2 regions of the Brochothrix sp. genome follow, and region 1 is predicted to be linked to the other one. Evidence: riboswitches for the same ligand, from Rfam matches in the RefSeq annotation. Region 1 holds a riboswitch; the other holds the start of a gene.
What was found. A riboswitch is a leader RNA that binds a small molecule or an ion and turns the genes downstream of it on or off. The one in region 1 is predicted to bind S-adenosylmethionine.

Region 1 (11,460 bases):
AATGCATGCGTCCAAACTGCGATTGATGATGAAAACAATAGATGGGCAGTATCTTCAAAAAATGATGCAGCTATTACTTTTTCTGCTGAACTAAAAGGTGACCGACCTGCAGGGAAACAATCAATTTCTTCTGAGCCAGTCATAGTCGCTGAGGAAGTTGCGAGAGCCTTAGGTCTTGATCCCTTACTATCTGAACCTGCAAGCACTGATATAAATGTTCCCCTAAGCTTAGGTATACCCGCTATTGCGATTGGTGGTGGTGGAAAAGCTTATAATCAGCATTCTCTTACTGAACATTTCGATCCGACCGATTCACATCTTGGTACACAACGTGCCTTTATAACTGTTCTAGCATTATTAGGAGTTACCGGTTTAACTCAACCACTATTAAAAAAGAGACTATAAACGTTCAAATAAAAAAGTAGCAAACCTTTAATGAGGCGCTACTTTTTATTTTCATATAAAAAATGACCTCCAGAAGTTAGCTGTTACTGCTAACTTTCTGTGGTCAGTTCAATAGATTCTTTTCAGTTACACGTATAACAATACGCTAAAGTATATAAAACCCGTTCCTGCTAATACAAATAAATGCCAAATTGCATGACCAAATTTTATTTTTGGAAAACTGTAAATCACAGCTCCTACCGTAAAAGCTAGCCCGCCAATAATTAGCAATATAATACCGTCGCCTGTTATTGCTTCGTAGAGTGGTTTCATCGCAAAAACAATACCCCAACCCATTATGATATATATAACTGTCGAAAGTATACGAAATTTTTCTAAGAAGAAAATTTTATATACTATACCTAAAATAGCCATTCCCCAGATAACTCCAAATAATGACCACCCTAATGCACCACCTAGACTTATTAACGCATATGGCGTATAAGATCCGGCAATCAAGAGGTAAATAGCAGCATGATCTAAAATATTAAAGAAATACCTCACTTTAGAAGGTGGTAGGCTATGCAACATTGTTGAACAAAAGTACAAAACCATTAGTGAAACACCATAGATTGTAAAACTTACAACATGCATGGCTCCACCTTTAGAAACAGCAATTAATATTAAAAACACTAATGCTGGAATACTCAATAAGAAACCTATACCATGTGTAATAGCATTTGCAATTTCTTCTGCCAGATTGTAAGATGATACTTTTTTTGCTGTTTGTGTCGTTGTCGTCATAGTCAACCCACCCTCTTTCTATTCCTCTAAGATAATACTTTAAGAATAACTACTTTTAAATAAGCACTTTCTGGATAACCTTTAATAGAAGCAAAATCCACTGGTTGCTCAAAAGTTGTTTCTACATGATACTTACGACCCTGTTTGGCAAACGAATTTTTGATTGTTTTGTTGAAATCAGACATCGTAATTCCACTGTGATTAGTTGAAGCAACAACATACCCATTAACTGCTGTAATATTGATTGCCTGTTCTAGCAAAGTACCATAATCTTTAGTTGCACTAAACGTTACTTTTTTTGTTTTTGCGAAACTTGGCGGATCTAAAATAACCAAATCAAATTCCAGTTCTTTACGAGTTGCGTATTTAAAGTAGTGGAAAACATCTTCAACCATGATTGTGTGATCCTGAGGGTTAAGATTATTAACTTCAAATTGTTCAGCTGTTTTAGCACGACTTCTGTTAGCAACATCAACACTTGTTGTATGTATAGCACCACCCATTGCAGCTGCAACAGAGAAAGCACCAGTATATGAGAACGTATTAAGAACGCGCTTGCCAGCAGATAATTCTTCCATAATATAACGTCGTACATCACGTTGGTCAAGGAAAATACCCGTCATAGCACCATCATTTAAATACGTCGCAAAGTTAATATTGCTCTCTTTTATAATTAGTGGTTCAGGAGCTATCTCACCTTTGACAAAATTATCATCATCAACGAATTGACCATTTTCACCAAAACGTCGTTTAGCGTAGATACCTTTATATGAAATAACTTTTTCAAACGCAGAATAAATTGTATCTGAATGTAGAAAGAGTCCTTCACTATACCAACTAAATAAAGCAAAGCCATCGTACCAATCAATTGTTAAACCACCAATGCCATCACTAATACCATTAAAGACACGGAAAGCTGTCGTTTCTTCAGATTTGAATAACATTTCTCTTTTATCTACTGCTGCTCTAACTTTGCCTAAAATAAAAGCATAATCGAATACTTGGTTCTGTTTATTAGATATAACCCAACCGATACCTTTATTTTGCTTACCTACAAGCGCAGTTGCGACATAATGTTTTTTTTCATCCATTAATTCTACAACAGCACCTTCTTCTTTAGGTACTTTGTTATAGAACATTTCTTTCGTTAACAATGGTGTTCCACTGTTAATATTACTCACTGCCCATTTCTTAATTTCATACATTAACGCATTCCGTCCTTTTTTTTATTGACTTATAGCTATCATACCCTAAATACACATAGAACACTAGCAAGTTAACAAAAATGAAAAGGACTAAACACCTTTATTACATGACCTCCATCTTAAGATCTTTACGGTTAACCCACTTCAATTTCAACATCACTTGATGAACAATAAATGTAATAATAGCTGGAAGTACAATCCCCATTAATAGATAGACAAAGAAATCATTATTACCTTGTTTCCCCCAAATAGCTATTGGAGCAATCAATGAGTTTAAACCCAGACCCGCTAACTCATAGCTCGTCTTAAAATGAAAGACGGTTGTCGCTATAGGTGCACAAATAATAGAGGCCAAAAATGGACCAGCTACTAGTTGTGGATGTTTGATAAGATTTGGAAATTGTACTTTTGGAGTAATTAATCCTTGTGCAAGATTACCACCTAAATCATTTTGTCGGAAAGACATTACCGTAAATCCAACAAATTGTGCTGTACAACCTATCAATGCAGCAGCTGATGATACTGGGTCTAATTGTAATGCAATTGCCAGTGCTGCTGAAGATGCTGGCGTCATTAACAAAATACTCCAGACTAACGCTATAACACTTGAACCAAATAGTGGAGACACAGTAATTGATTGTGCCATAAAACCACTTAAATCGACTAAAAGTGGTGTAGTTACTGCTGCTAGACCTAATCCGGCTACGCCCCCCACAACAACTGCAACAAAAGGAATAAATACCATATCTAAAATCGTTTTACCTGTTAACCATAAACCCACTAACGTTGCAATTATCCCTGCTAAAACTGCTGATATTGGTTGCCCTGAGACGAAGACCAAACCTACTCCACCTGTTGCAGCATTGGCACCTTCCACAAAATGTACGGCAGCACCACCTACTGTTGCTGCAATCATTGAACTAAATACCACTAATGTATTTCCCTTAAGTTGATAAGCGATTGCCACACCAAATGCTGGTGCTAATAGTGACTTAGCGATTGTTCCGATACCAATAAAAGCTGGCCAATTAAGAAAACCACCTATCGTTTCAATTAATAAACCAATTCCTAACATTACTAAAACAGCGTTAGCTACTCCCGCCGATACACGATAAACATAATCGATAAAACGCATATTTTCTTCTTTCATTGTTTCTGTTTTCATAAAAAACACTCTCCCTTTAAATGAATTATCTGACAATTCCGATAATATGCTTTTTAGTATACTCCTATTTGCATTAGTAATATAGACCTTTTTACAATTGGAAACACTTACATTGATATCACTTTTTTATGATTGCCTTATTACTAATCTATTTTTAATATTGGTAACATTTAGAATATTCTAAATTCTTGTTGACTTCTGAAAATAACAAGTGTAATATCAGTATCAATAACATTCACAAATTCATATACAACTCTTATTACGAGTGGTTGAGGGACTGGCCCTATGACACCCGGCAACCTTTCATTTCGATGAAAAGGTGCTAAATCCTGCAAGGAATCTTTTTTCCTTGAAAAATGAGAGAAATCGAGCACATCATTTATTGCAGCTACGATTCGCCTCTCTATAGTTTTTTATAGAGAGGCTTTTCTTTTGGGACGGGGTTTGTTAATTGAAGTGAGGTTATCATTATAAATTGGAGAGGAATTGATCATTATGACAGTCAAAAGTTCAAGTTTAGGATACCCACGTTTAGGAGAAAAAAGAGAATGGAAGCGCGCGTTAGAAAGCTATTGGAATGATGGTTCATCGAAAGAAGAGTTACTTGCAACAACTAAAGAATTGCGTTTAGCAAGTTTACAAAAACAGGCGGATGCAGGTATTGATAAAATTCCATCGGGAGATTTTTCACTATATGATCATGTTTTAGATACTTCAGTGACATTGGGAATTGTTCCTGAACGTTTCAAATATACAGATGGTGAAGTTCCATTAGAAACTTACTTTGCAATTGCCCGTGGTAACAAAGATGCCGTGGCTTCTGAAATGACTAAATGGTTCAATACAAATTATCATTACATCGTACCTGAATTAGACAATGCAAGACCTCAATTAACTTTTAATCGCCCCTTATTTTATTATAACGAAGCAAAAAATGAGTTAGGTTTAGAAACTAAACCCGTTATACTTGGCCCCATTTCATACTTAAAACTTGCAAAAGGTTATGAAGAAGATCAATTTGAAACACTGCTTACTGCTCTTATTCCTGTCTATGTACAGATTTTCGCTGAATTAGAAGCTGCTGGTGTTCAAACAGTTCAATTAGACGAGCCTTATTTAGTGCTTCTTACAGATAAAAAAGAATTGAACTATTACAAAAAATCTATCGCTGCTTTCAAAGAGGCTGCCCCATCAATTCAATTGATTTTACAAACATATTTCGAACGCTTAGATCATTACGAAGCGATATTAGAATTACCAGCAGACGGTTTTGGGATTGATTTTGTGGCAGATCACGGTGATAACTTACGTTCACTTTTACAATTTGGTTTCCCAGAAGATAAGATATTAGCTGCTGGAATTATTGATGGACGTAATGTATGGCGTTCTAATCTTAAAGATAAATTAGCCTTACTGACTTTAATTCAAGCAAACGTTCCTGCTGAACGACTTATTATTCAACCTTCATCATCACTATTACATGTACCAATTACAGTCGCACATGAAACCACCTTCGAAAAAACATTAGTAAACGGCTTAGCTTTTGCTGATGAAAAATTACATGAAATTGTTCTATTAACAAAGGCTGTTCGTGATGGTGTATCATCTATTCAAACAGAATTGGATGATAGTTTTGAAAAATACACAGCGTTACAAAAAGCTGACTTTAGAAATAACCAAACGGTTGAAGCTGAATTAACTAGCATCCAAGGTGAAGAAGTTAATCGTGCGCTTCCTTACGCTGAAAGAATTTTATTACAACATGAAGCACTTAATTTGCCACTATTACCTACAACTTCAATTGGTAGTTTCCCGCAATCAGCTGTTGTCCGTCAAAAACGTGCGGCTTGGAAAAAAGGTAATCTCACAGAAGCTGACTACCGTTCATTCATTAAAGAAGAAACTGAACGTTGGATTGATATTCAAGAAGGTCTTGATTTAGATGTTTTAGTTCATGGTGAATTTGAACGTACTGACATGGTTGAATACTTTGGTCAACAATTAAGCGGCTTCCAAGCAAGTACATTTGGTTGGGTACAATCATATGGTTCTCGCGCAGTGCGTCCACCACTCATCTTTGGTGACATTGCCTTCGAAAAAGAAATGACTGTTGAAGAAACCGTTTATGCACAATCCCTAACTGAGAAACCAGTCAAAGGAATGTTAACAGCTCCTATCACAATTTTAAACTGGTCTTTTGTTCGTGATGACATCACGGTAGATAAAGTTGCCAACCAAATTGGTTTAGCATTACGTAAAGAAGTACTCGCATTAGAAAAAGCTGGTATTGGTATCATCCAAATCGATGAGCCTGCTTTAAGAGAAGGGTTACCTTTGAAAGAAGAACGATGGAAAAAGTATTTAGATGCTTCTGTTTATGCTTTTAAATTAACTACTGCTGGTGTTAAAAACGAAACACAGATTCATACACATATGTGTTACGCCGAATTTGACGACATCATTGATACTATCTCAGCCCTAGATGCAGATGTTATTTCAATTGAAACATCACGAAGTCATGGTGATATCATCGAAGCATTTGAAGTCCACACTTATGACAAAGAAATCGGGTTAGGTGTTTATGATATTCATAGCCCTCGGGTTCCTACTGCGGAAGAAATCAAACAAAATATCTCTCGTGCATTGCAAGTGTTTCCACCTGAACAATTCTGGATTAACCCTGACTGTGGTCTTAAAACACGTCATGAATCTGAAACAATCGATGCGTTAAAAACAATGGTCGATGTTACAAAAGAAATTAGAAAAGCCTATAACTAATACTCACGGAGGCGATATCAATGGGACATCACATCGACACTTTTTTAGCTCAGATTGGTAACAGAAATGACGAAAAAACAGGTGCAATTACAACACCGATTTACTTATCTTCAACATATGCCCATCCTGCATTAGGAGAATCAACGGGCTTTGATTATACAAGGACTGCGAACCCCACACGTTCTGTTGTTGAGGAAGCTTTAGCTAAACTGGAGGGCGGCTCATTTGCCGTCGCTACTAGTTCTGGCATGGCAGCTATTCAACTCGTTATGTCATTGTTTAAAACAGGCGATCATATCATCACTTCACATCACTCTTATGGTGGTAGTTTACGCTATTTTGATTTATTAACAGCTCAACAAGGTATAACCTTTAGCTTTTGGGATGATTTGAACAGTGATATATCTGCATTGATTACTCCTGAAACGAAAGCAATTTGGATTGAAACACCCACCAACCCTTTAATGTTGGAATTAGACATCGCAACGATTGCTAAAATTGCGCATAAACATGATATCTTAGTTTGTGTCGATAACACATTTTATACACCACTATTACAACAACCGCTTCAACTTGGGGCAGATATCGTTGTTCATAGCGCAACTAAATATTTATCCGGGCATAACGATGTCCTAGCGGGGGCTGTCATTTGTAATGACGATGCCTTAGCGAAAACACTAGGCGCTAACCTCAATACAACAGGTGCTACACTGGCACCTTTTGATTGTTTTTTACTCATCCGTGGACTCAAAACATTAGCTTTAAGAATGGCAAAACATCAAGAAAATGCTCAGGCTTTATTCAACTATCTAAGTACTCACCCTAGCATCGAACAAGTCTACTATCCTGGCCAAGGGGGCATGCTTAGTTTTGCAATTAAAGATGCCTCAAAAGTTGGGCCATTGCTTTCATCCTTAACTGTTTTTAGTTTTGCAGAAAGTCTTGGGAGTGTGGAAAGTCTTATTACCTATCCATTAACGCAAACACATGTGGATATGTCTGCTGAAGATTTAGCAATTTGTGGGATTGATGAACATCTTTTACGCTTATCTGTGGGTATCGAGGATAGCGCTGACTTAATTGCTGATTTAAAGCAAGCACTTGAAAGTGAGGAATTGTTATGACAGATTCAATCCAAACACAATTAATTCAAGCAACAACACAAATTGATCCAACTACAGGTGCTATCGTCGCTCCGGTTCACCATACAAGTACCTATCATCAAACAAGTGTTTCTGAATTTGGCAAATTTGATTACAGCCGTTCTGGTAACCCTACACGCGAATTATTAGAGACTGCAATCGCTGAACTTGAACACGGCACTCGTGGCTTTGCTTTTTCATCAGGTATGGCGGCTATTTCAGCAGCTTTATTAACGCTATCTCATGGTGACCATCTTGTCATTGCTCAAGATGTTTATGGTGGAACGTTCCGTTTTGTAACACAACATTTACCACGTTACGGGATCACTGCTACTTTTGTTGATCCTCAAGACTTGGATGCTGTTGTTGCCGCTTTTACACCACATACAAAAGTTCTCTATCTCGAAACGCCTTCAAATCCAACACTTTCAGTGACTGATATCTCTGCAGCAGCAGAATTAGCGCATCAACATAAAGTGAAGGTTTTTGTTGATAATACTTTTATGACACCCTATTTACAACAACCCTTATTATTGGGCGCTGATTTAGTTGTACATAGCGCAACTAAGTTTTTAGGCGGGCATAGCGATTTATTAGCTGGATTAGTTGTTACTAATGAAGCAAAACTTGGCGAACAAGTTTATAATGTCCAAAATTCATTTGGTGCAGTGTTAAGTCCTGCCGATTCTTGGCTCTTATTAAGAGGTATCAAAACACTGGGTGCACGTCTTGATGTTGAAACCGCTTCTGCTGAAAAAATAGCAAATTATCTCATCTCTCATAAAAAAGTAACTCATGTGTATTATCCGGGCCTAGCAACACACCCGCTCTCTCACATTCATTTAACGCAATCGAAAAATGGCGGTGCAATCGTCTCATTTGATATTGGCGGAGAGGAACAAGTGAAGATACTCCATCGCCACTTGCGACTCCCTGTATTTTCAGTCAGCCTGGGTGGTGTGGAAAGCATTCTCTCTTATCCAAGAACGATGTCACATGCAGCGATGTCCACTACAGATCGTGAAGAACGCGGTATTACTGACGGCTTATTACGTTTATCAGTCGGCCTCGAAAACGTTGAAGACTTAATTGCTGATCTAGATAATGCCTTATCCTATCTTTAAGGAGCTTAAACCATGACAAATTTACGCGATTCACTAAAAAATAATGTTTTAATTGCTGATGGTGCAATCGGTACTTTATTAAAACAACATGATCACACACATGGTCATGGCCCCTCTATTGATGCTCTCAACTTATCACAGCCTGACCAAATTCGTGACTATCATTTAGCATACTTGCGAGCTGGAGCTGATGTTATTCAAACAAATACCTATGGCGCAAATACTTTAAAGTTAGCTCGTTATGGTCTGGAAAAAGACATTGTAGCAATTAATCAAGCAGGCGTTCGCCTCGCTAAAGAAGCCATTAAAATACACGGGCGTGGTTTCTTACTTGGAAATATCGGGGGCATTAATGCCGAATATGTACCTGTCCACTTACGTTCAACATCACTCGATGATATTCAAAAAGTTTTCAGGGAACAACTTTATCTTTTATTACTTGAAGGTGTAGATGGGTTATTACTTGAAACATACTATGATCTTGAAGAGTTAAAAACGGTATTAAAAATCGCACGTGAAGTGACTGATATTCCCATCATCGCTAATGTATCTATTCATGAGGTCGGGATTTTACAGGATGGGACTCGTCTTGATATTGCCCTACAAGAATTGGCTGATTTAGGAGCTGACGTTGTTGGTGTTAACTGTCAATTAGGTCCTTATCATATGATTAAAGCTTTAGAAGGTGTTCCTTTACTCACTAATGCCTCACTCGCAGTTTATCCGAATGCTAGTTTACCCACTGTCGAAGATGGTGAAATCATTTACCAAACTGAGCCGAGCTATTTCAAAAAATATGCCGAACGCTTTCGCTTACAAGGTGCCCATTTAATTGGTGGCTGTTGTGGCACTACACCTGCTCACATTGCTAACCTGCGTAAAGGCCTTGAGTCTACAACACCAGTTGATACAAAAGTAGTCATTCCATTGCCTGATGAAGTCGTTTTTACCAAACCAAAAAAATTCAGAGGAAAACGTTTGGTTGATAAAGTCCTGACAGAAACAACTGTTTTAGTCGAACTTGATCCTCCGCGTACCCTTAATACTGAGACTTTTTTTAAAGGCGTACAAGCTCTTTATAATCAAGGAACTGATGCTGTTACTATTTCGGATAATTCGTTAGCTTCCCCACGTATTAGCAATTTAGCATTAGCGGCTTTAATTAAAGAACGATACAACCACAGTCCTTTAATACACATTACTACCCGTGATCATAACTTAGTTGGATTACATGCTCACGTTATGGGGCTGCATAAACTTGGCATCCATGATTTATTAGCAATTACAGGTGACCCTACAAAAGTTGGGGATTTCCCCGGTGCTTCGTCTGTCTTTGATTTACGTAGTGTTGAATTGGTACAACTTATCAAGCGCTATAATGATGGTTTATCCTATTCTGGTAAATCGTTGGGTGAAAAAGGCAATTTTAATGTGGCGGCGGCTTTTAATCCTAATATAAAAAAATTACAACAAGCTTATAAAATCATCCAACGTAAAATTGATTATGGCGCAGATTATTTCATTACTCAACCTGTTTATGATGTTGAAACAGTCCATCAATTAGCCGATATGCTAAATGAACACAACATTACAACACCCTTTTTCATTGGCGTTATGCCACTTCTATCTAGTCGTAATGCAGAATTTCTTCATAACGAAGTCCCAGGTATTCGCTTGTCGGATGAGGTCAGAGACCGTATGAAACAAGCTGATGTTGATAATCGTAGTTTAGAAGTTGGTTTGGAAATTTCAAAAGAAATTATTGATGCTATTTTAGAAAGATTTAATGGCATTTATATTATCACACCCTTCCAACGCTATGAAATAAGTCTGGAATTGTTGCATTATGCAAAAAAAACGGCACCCATCTTAAAATAATTACTTAACACGCCATTCTATATTGAATGGCGTCTTGTTTTCGTTTATAGTAAACAAAGTAAGGGAATAATTAAGGGTAAGAACACCTATTTTTAATTATATTCACTCTACATAAATTGATTAACAACTAAGGGGGAGACAACATGAAACAAACGCAAAAAACATCATTCAAAGAAGCCTTTTTAAACAATCGTTATGTCATCGGTTTAATTGTTTCATTGCTTCTAATTCTTAACATCATTGGTTTAACAAAAATATCATTTATTTTCCATCCACTTGCAGTAGTGATACAAACTGTGTTCTTTCCAGTCCTCATAGCCGGTGCGATATACTATGTATTAAATCCAGTCGTTAAGTTTTTATCACACCATAAAGTAAAACGCTGGTTAGCAACAACCATTATTTTTCTATTAATGATTGGAATTGTTGTTTTGTTAGGCTTTTGGATTGTTCCCGTTGTAAAAGAACAAATTCTAGAATTAATTGATGATATACCTGGCTATATTAAAGTATTAGAAGATAAACTTAATGAGCTTTCAAGCACTGGCGTTCTTTCACGCTATAAAGAACAGATTGATGCAGCAACAAATAATCTTGGAAATTTAGTTTCTAACAACGGCTTAGAATGGACGAAGAACTTCTTTGCTGGCTCATCTTCTTTCTTTAGTGCCTTATCCACAGTTGTTTTAACAATTGTTACAATTCCATTGGTGCTGTTCTATATGTTGAAAGATGCGGATAAAAAATTGTTACCCGCTCTTATCAAACCTTTTCCAGTAAAATGGCGTCCAATGTTGTCTCAAATGTTACGCGATATGAATGACAAAGTGAGCCATTATGTACGTGGACAATTGTTTGTTGCTTTAGTGCTGGCAATATTATTTTATATTGGGTATTTAATTATCGGAATGCCTAACAGTCTCACATTAGCGGTCTTAGCAGGTGCAACCAGTATCGTGCCTTACCTCGGACCAATCATT
Region 2 (5,410 bases), on a different contig from region 1:
CATTGCAACAACAGGCTGTACCATTAACATAATACCTAACATTACTTTTGATTTTTTATATTGATCTAGTTTTTTAAAGATCACAATAAAAATAATCGCTGAAGGTAATACTGTAGCGATAATCGCAACAATTGAACCAAGTATTCCCATCACAGGATAACCGACTGATACTGCTAATTTGGTGGCAATTGGACCTGGTAAAGCATTAGCTAAGGCAATTCCATTTGAAAAGTCGCTTTGACTCATCCACTGATGTTTTTCTACTTCATGAAACACTAATGGGATTGATGCGGGACCACCACCATAACCAAAAATATTTGCTGTGAAAAATGACTTAAATAATTCCCAAAGTACGATCATTTCTTTTTACCTCCAATCAAGCGGTAATGTTGTGAACCGTATAGAGTAAATAGAATAATGACCAGTGCTGGATGAATATAGTACAGTAATATCCCTGCAACTGCACATGCTATAAGCGTTAATATCATACCCAAACCATTATATGCCGTCTTAGCAAAACGATAACCCATCAGTAATAACATCACCACAACCACTGGGGTTACTGCAGCGATAACGCCTTGAACAATTGGTGAGTCATTCAATACTGTTGCAGCTGATAATAAAGCAATCATTGCAATTGTACTTGGTAATAGATGCCAAAAAACTGCCCATATTGCGCCTAAAGTTTTTTTCCGTTCATATCCTAAGTAAGCTGCCACTTTTGTTGCGATTGGGCCTGGAAGAACATTAGCAATCGCAAGCGAGTTATCAAAGTCTGCACTACTCATCCATTTATATTTATCTACTATCTCATGTTGAAATAGCGGCATAACGGAGGGTCCTCCTCCAAAACCTAATATTCCTGTTCGTAGCATAATCATCATTAAATCTTTATACTCTGTATCTTTTTGTTTCATACATCGCACTCCTATCAGTTGTTCGTATGTCTATTCTAGCACTGTCATTGTTAAAATAAAAGGAATCTAAAGAATTCAAAAAACGCCACAAACGGATATATTTACATCCATTTGAGACGTTTTCTTTTACTTTATTTTAGCTTAAAGTTGCTGTAATACCTTTATCTTCAGAGAAATTAAGTTTAATCCCCATATTAGGATTTAAGTCAGTTTCTTTTTCTGCCCAGTAACGAATAGCTTGAACTAATGAGAAATGGTCAAGTGATTGAATAACACTGCCCGATTTATTAAGAACATCAGCACCAAAGCCTTGACGCTCATCATAAGTTAATGATACTTGCATTTCATACATATTAATTTGTTTTTCGTATGAGAAGAAGTCAATTACCGCGTTTGAAATGTTATCTTCATCTAAAACAATACCAGTTTCAGCTTCTGCAGTCGCAGCGCCACCACCCATAGCATTTTGATAATTAGTTTGAACGTCTTGATCACGATCCATTTGGCGACTATCTGAGTATCCACCAGCTGTTGCTTGCGCTTTTTTATTTTGACGTATACGTGAAATAATCATAAATACTAAACGAATAATAATAATAATCGCTAATACATTAATAATCATTCCCAAGATATTTCCGAAACCCCCCATATTTGCTAGCATACCACCAAAGAGCATTCCTGCTAAACCTCCGAGCATCATCCCACCTAGGAATCCACCAAAACGACTTTTAGCTTGTGCTTTATTCGCTGTAACAGCTTTATTTGTAGCGGCACGATTTGTATTTGTTCGGTTTGTGTTACTCTTCACACGATTGCTATTAGTGTTATATGAACGATTGCTCGAACGGTATCCACCACCACGCATTTTTGCACTTACAGTTGTAACGGATGTTGTTTTATATTGGTCAGGTGTGACAAAGTTAATAGCTTGTGTCCCTACCGGTGACATCATAATAACAACGGCCATCATAATACTTATTAATTTCTTCAAAATCTTCCCCCTCTATTTCTTTGTGTCTGACTTTATTTTACCATCTTTTTATACCTGACTCAAAAGATATGTATCCGTTATCATCAAAAACACAGTTAGTAACTTTTTTTAAATTGTTATTGACTGAATATTCGAAAGAGATTGACTTATTATCTTTTTATAGCTATACTCATATTTATCAAAGTTTAATAAACTAAATAAATTTCTTATCCAGAGTGGTGGAGGGACTGGCCCTATGAAACCCGGCAACCTGTCAATTTAATTTGATGAGGTGCTAAATCCAACACAATCTTCATAGATTGTGATAGATGAGAGAAGTATGTCCACTGCCAACTTCTCTTTTAGAGAAGTTTTTTTTATTATCTTTTTTCAAAACATATCCTAGGGGGAAATCATTATGCATAACATCAAAAAATCAGTAGGCTTTATCTTTATTTTAGTAGCAGTTTTCACTCTAACTGCTTGTGGTAACAGTAGCAAAGCACTTGATGATAAAACAATTACAGTCGGTGTAACGGGTGGACCCCATGAGCAAATCATGCAAGAAGTTGCTAAAGTTGCTAAAAAAGATGGCGTAACGGTGAAACTTAAAGTATTTAGTGATTACAACACACCCAATACGGCTTTAGATCAAGGGGAATTAGATGCAAATAGTTTCCAAACTTTACCCTTTTTAAAAAACCAAGTTAAATCAAAAGATTTTAAAATAACGGAAGCTTTCAGCACAGTAGCATTTCCACTTGGTATCTACTCAGATAAACTTAAAGATTTAAAAGATCTCAAAAAAGGTGATAAAATCGCTGTTCCTAATGATCCTGCAAATGAATTGCGTGCGTTACAACTTTTTGAAAAAGCTGGCATCATTAAACTTGATAAAAACGCTGGCGAAAATACAACTAAAAAAGATGTTGTTGAAAATAAACTTGATTTGCAAATTGTTGAACTTGACGCTGCACAAATTCCAGCTCAATTAGGTGAAGTAGCTGTTGCTGCTATTAATACAAACTTTGCAATGGGTGCTGGGCTTAACATTAAAGATAATGCTATTTACCACGAGCCATTAGTTAAAAACCCATATCCTAACTACTTTGTTGTTCGTACCGAAAATAAAGATGATGCTATTGTCGCAAAACTTAAAAAGTATTATCAATCTGATGATGTGAAAGAATTTATCGCAAAACAATTTAAAGGTTCGGTTGTTCCAACTTGGTAAATGACTGTATTACTGGAGGCATAAGGTATGATTGAATTAAAAAATATTACAAAAAATTATAAAGTTGGCAAAAAAACAATCAACGCATTAGATGACGTTTCTTTAAGTGTTCATAAAGGTGAAATTTATGGCGTGATTGGTTATAGTGGCGCTGGTAAAAGTACTCTCATACGTTGTATCAATCTATTAGAAACACCGACTGAGGGTGAAGTTTTTGTTGACGGTATCAAACTAAATGATTTAAATAAAAATGACTTACAACAAACACGTCAAAAAATCGGAATGATTTTTCAAGGTTACAATTTACTTACAACTGCAACTGTATATGATAATGTGGCTATTCCATTGAAACTCGCAGGGTTATCAAAAGATCTTATCCAACAGCGCGTTAAGAAATACTTAGAGATCGTTGGTTTAAGTGATCGAGCGTCAGCTTTTCCTGCACAATTATCTGGTGGGCAAAAACAACGTGTAGCGATTGCACGTGCCCTTTCACATGAACCAGAAATTTTATTAAGCGACGAAGCAACAAGTGCACTTGATCCCACCACAACAGAGTCTATCCTTGATTTATTGTTAGAAATAAACCAGGAGCTAGGCCTAACCATCTTTTTAATCACGCATGAATTAAGTGTTATTCAGCGCTTGTGTGATCGTGTTGCGGTGATGCAAGATGGACAAATTGTAGAACAAGGGCCTGTCGTTGATGTGTTTACACAGCCGCGTTCAACTATTACCAAAACATTCGTTCAAGATTCGGCAAAATACAAATTGCCTGCTAAATTTTTGCAAACTTTACCAGAAGAAGGCGTTCTTATCCATTGTACTTTTGTTGGTATTTCATCAACTAAACCAGCATTAGCACATGTAGCAACTACTTTTGGAGTGGTACCTAATATCATTGCTGGTGGAATTGATCAATTTAAAAATGAATCCGTTGGCAATCTTCTGGTTCATTTAGAGGGCGAACCAGACAAAGTAACTGCAGCAATTAATTATCTGAGTGGTCAAGGAATTATTGTGAAGAAAGAAGGTGAAATCAATGGCTAATTTTTTTAATGAATGGGGTCCCACTTTACTCGATGGTTTAGCTGCGACGATTCAGATGACCGTGATTTCACTACTGATTTCAATTATTCTCGGCGTCCCTTTAGCTATTCTACTTGTACTAACACGTAAAGGTGGTTACGCGGATAGTCCTGTCGCATACGCTATTTCAAATGCTGCTATCAACGTTATTCGATCAATCCCTTTCATCATATTGCTATTCTTTCTACTCCCTTTTACAAAGGTCGTAGCTGGCACAACGATTGGCGTCCAAGGTGTTATCGTTCCATTAGTTGTCTATTGTGCGCCTTATATTGCACGTTTGATTGAATCTGCGTTATTAGAAGTCGATAAAGGTGTTGTTGAAGCGTATCAATCCATGGGTATCTCAACTTGGAAAATCATTTGGTTTGTGATGGTTCGTGAATCCCGTTCATCGATTGTTTTAGGTTTAACAATTGCTACTATCGGTTTGATTGGCGCAACTGCTATGGCTGGCTTTGTAGGCGCTGGCGGTTTAGGTGACCTTGCTTATCAATTCGGTTATCTTCGCTTCCAACCTAACATGATGTATGCCACCTTAATTTTGTTGATTGTGATTGTACAAATTATTCAATCTCTCGGCAGCTTAATTGCTCGTCGTTTGAAAAAAAATTAATAAAAAATCGCACGGTAGACGTAAAACACGTCAGCTGTGCGATTTTTTTCACTTACTTTTCTGATGGCCATTGTTCTCCGGCATAAGCCATTTCCCAAAATGCCAATTCATACTCCTTAGCCCGTTTAAATGCATCGCGCATTTTTTCCTTTTCCGCTTCACTACTTAGTTCGGCTAAACGATTTAACAAATCAATTTGTACTTGAGTCTCTTTCTGAAATAGCTCGCTACCATAGTTTTCCAGCCAACTAGCATACAAGGGGTTCACTGGTTTACTGTCCCGATAATAAGACCCAATATCTGCATAAAGCCAATAACAAGGAAGTAGTCCAGCAATCGTTTGCCCTAAACTTCCTGCCATCGCCACACGATATAAATGTGATGTATACCCATATGCTGTTGGTAATGGACGAATATCAGTTTGTATTGTTGTCGACATCCCTAATAAACGAGCATGCTCCGTGTGCATTAACATCTCTGCTGCAATTGTTTCTTGTGCTTGCTTCAATAACATATGAGTAACAGCTGTTTCTTCTGCTTGAACTGCTGCTAGCGCATGTATTTTACTATAATGGTTTAGATAA

Region 2: it holds a riboswitch for S-adenosylmethionine, as region 1 does, so the genes downstream of both, IKV95_RS08440 (MetQ/NlpA family ABC transporter substrate-binding protein) here and metE (5-methyltetrahydropteroyltriglutamate--homocysteine S-methyltransferase) in region 1, are expected to answer to the same signal.

Annotation. Positions count from the first base shown of each region.
Region 1 covers NZ_JAFYUW010000042.1:1,387-12,846, forward strand. Annotated here, with positions in the region: gene IKV95_RS02760 (M20/M25/M40 family metallo-hydrolase) at 1-405, shown strand, start outside; gene trhA (PAQR family membrane homeostasis protein TrhA) at 532-1,188, opposite strand; gene IKV95_RS02770 (class I SAM-dependent rRNA methyltransferase) at 1,215-2,393, opposite strand; gene IKV95_RS02775 (PTS sugar transporter subunit IIC) at 2,497-3,558, opposite strand; SAM riboswitch class I at 3,812-3,921, shown strand; gene metE (5-methyltetrahydropteroyltriglutamate--homocysteine S-methyltransferase) at 4,051-6,336, shown strand; gene IKV95_RS02785 (aminotransferase class I/II-fold pyridoxal phosphate-dependent enzyme) at 6,357-7,460, shown strand; gene IKV95_RS02790 (trans-sulfuration enzyme family protein) at 7,457-8,602, shown strand; gene IKV95_RS02795 (bifunctional homocysteine S-methyltransferase/methylenetetrahydrofolate reductase) at 8,615-10,480, shown strand; gene IKV95_RS02800 (AI-2E family transporter) at 10,624-11,460, shown strand, end outside.
Region 2 covers NZ_JAFYUW010000123.1:1,611-7,020, reverse strand. Annotated here, with positions in the region: gene IKV95_RS08455 (chromate transporter) at 1-360, opposite strand, end outside; gene IKV95_RS08450 (chromate transporter) at 357-917, opposite strand; gene IKV95_RS08445 (DUF2653 family protein) at 1,054-1,908, opposite strand; SAM riboswitch class I at 2,112-2,223, shown strand; gene IKV95_RS08440 (MetQ/NlpA family ABC transporter substrate-binding protein) at 2,306-3,121, shown strand; gene IKV95_RS08435 (methionine ABC transporter ATP-binding protein) at 3,149-4,171, shown strand; gene IKV95_RS08430 (methionine ABC transporter permease) at 4,164-4,826, shown strand; gene tenA (thiaminase II) at 4,879-5,410, opposite strand, start outside.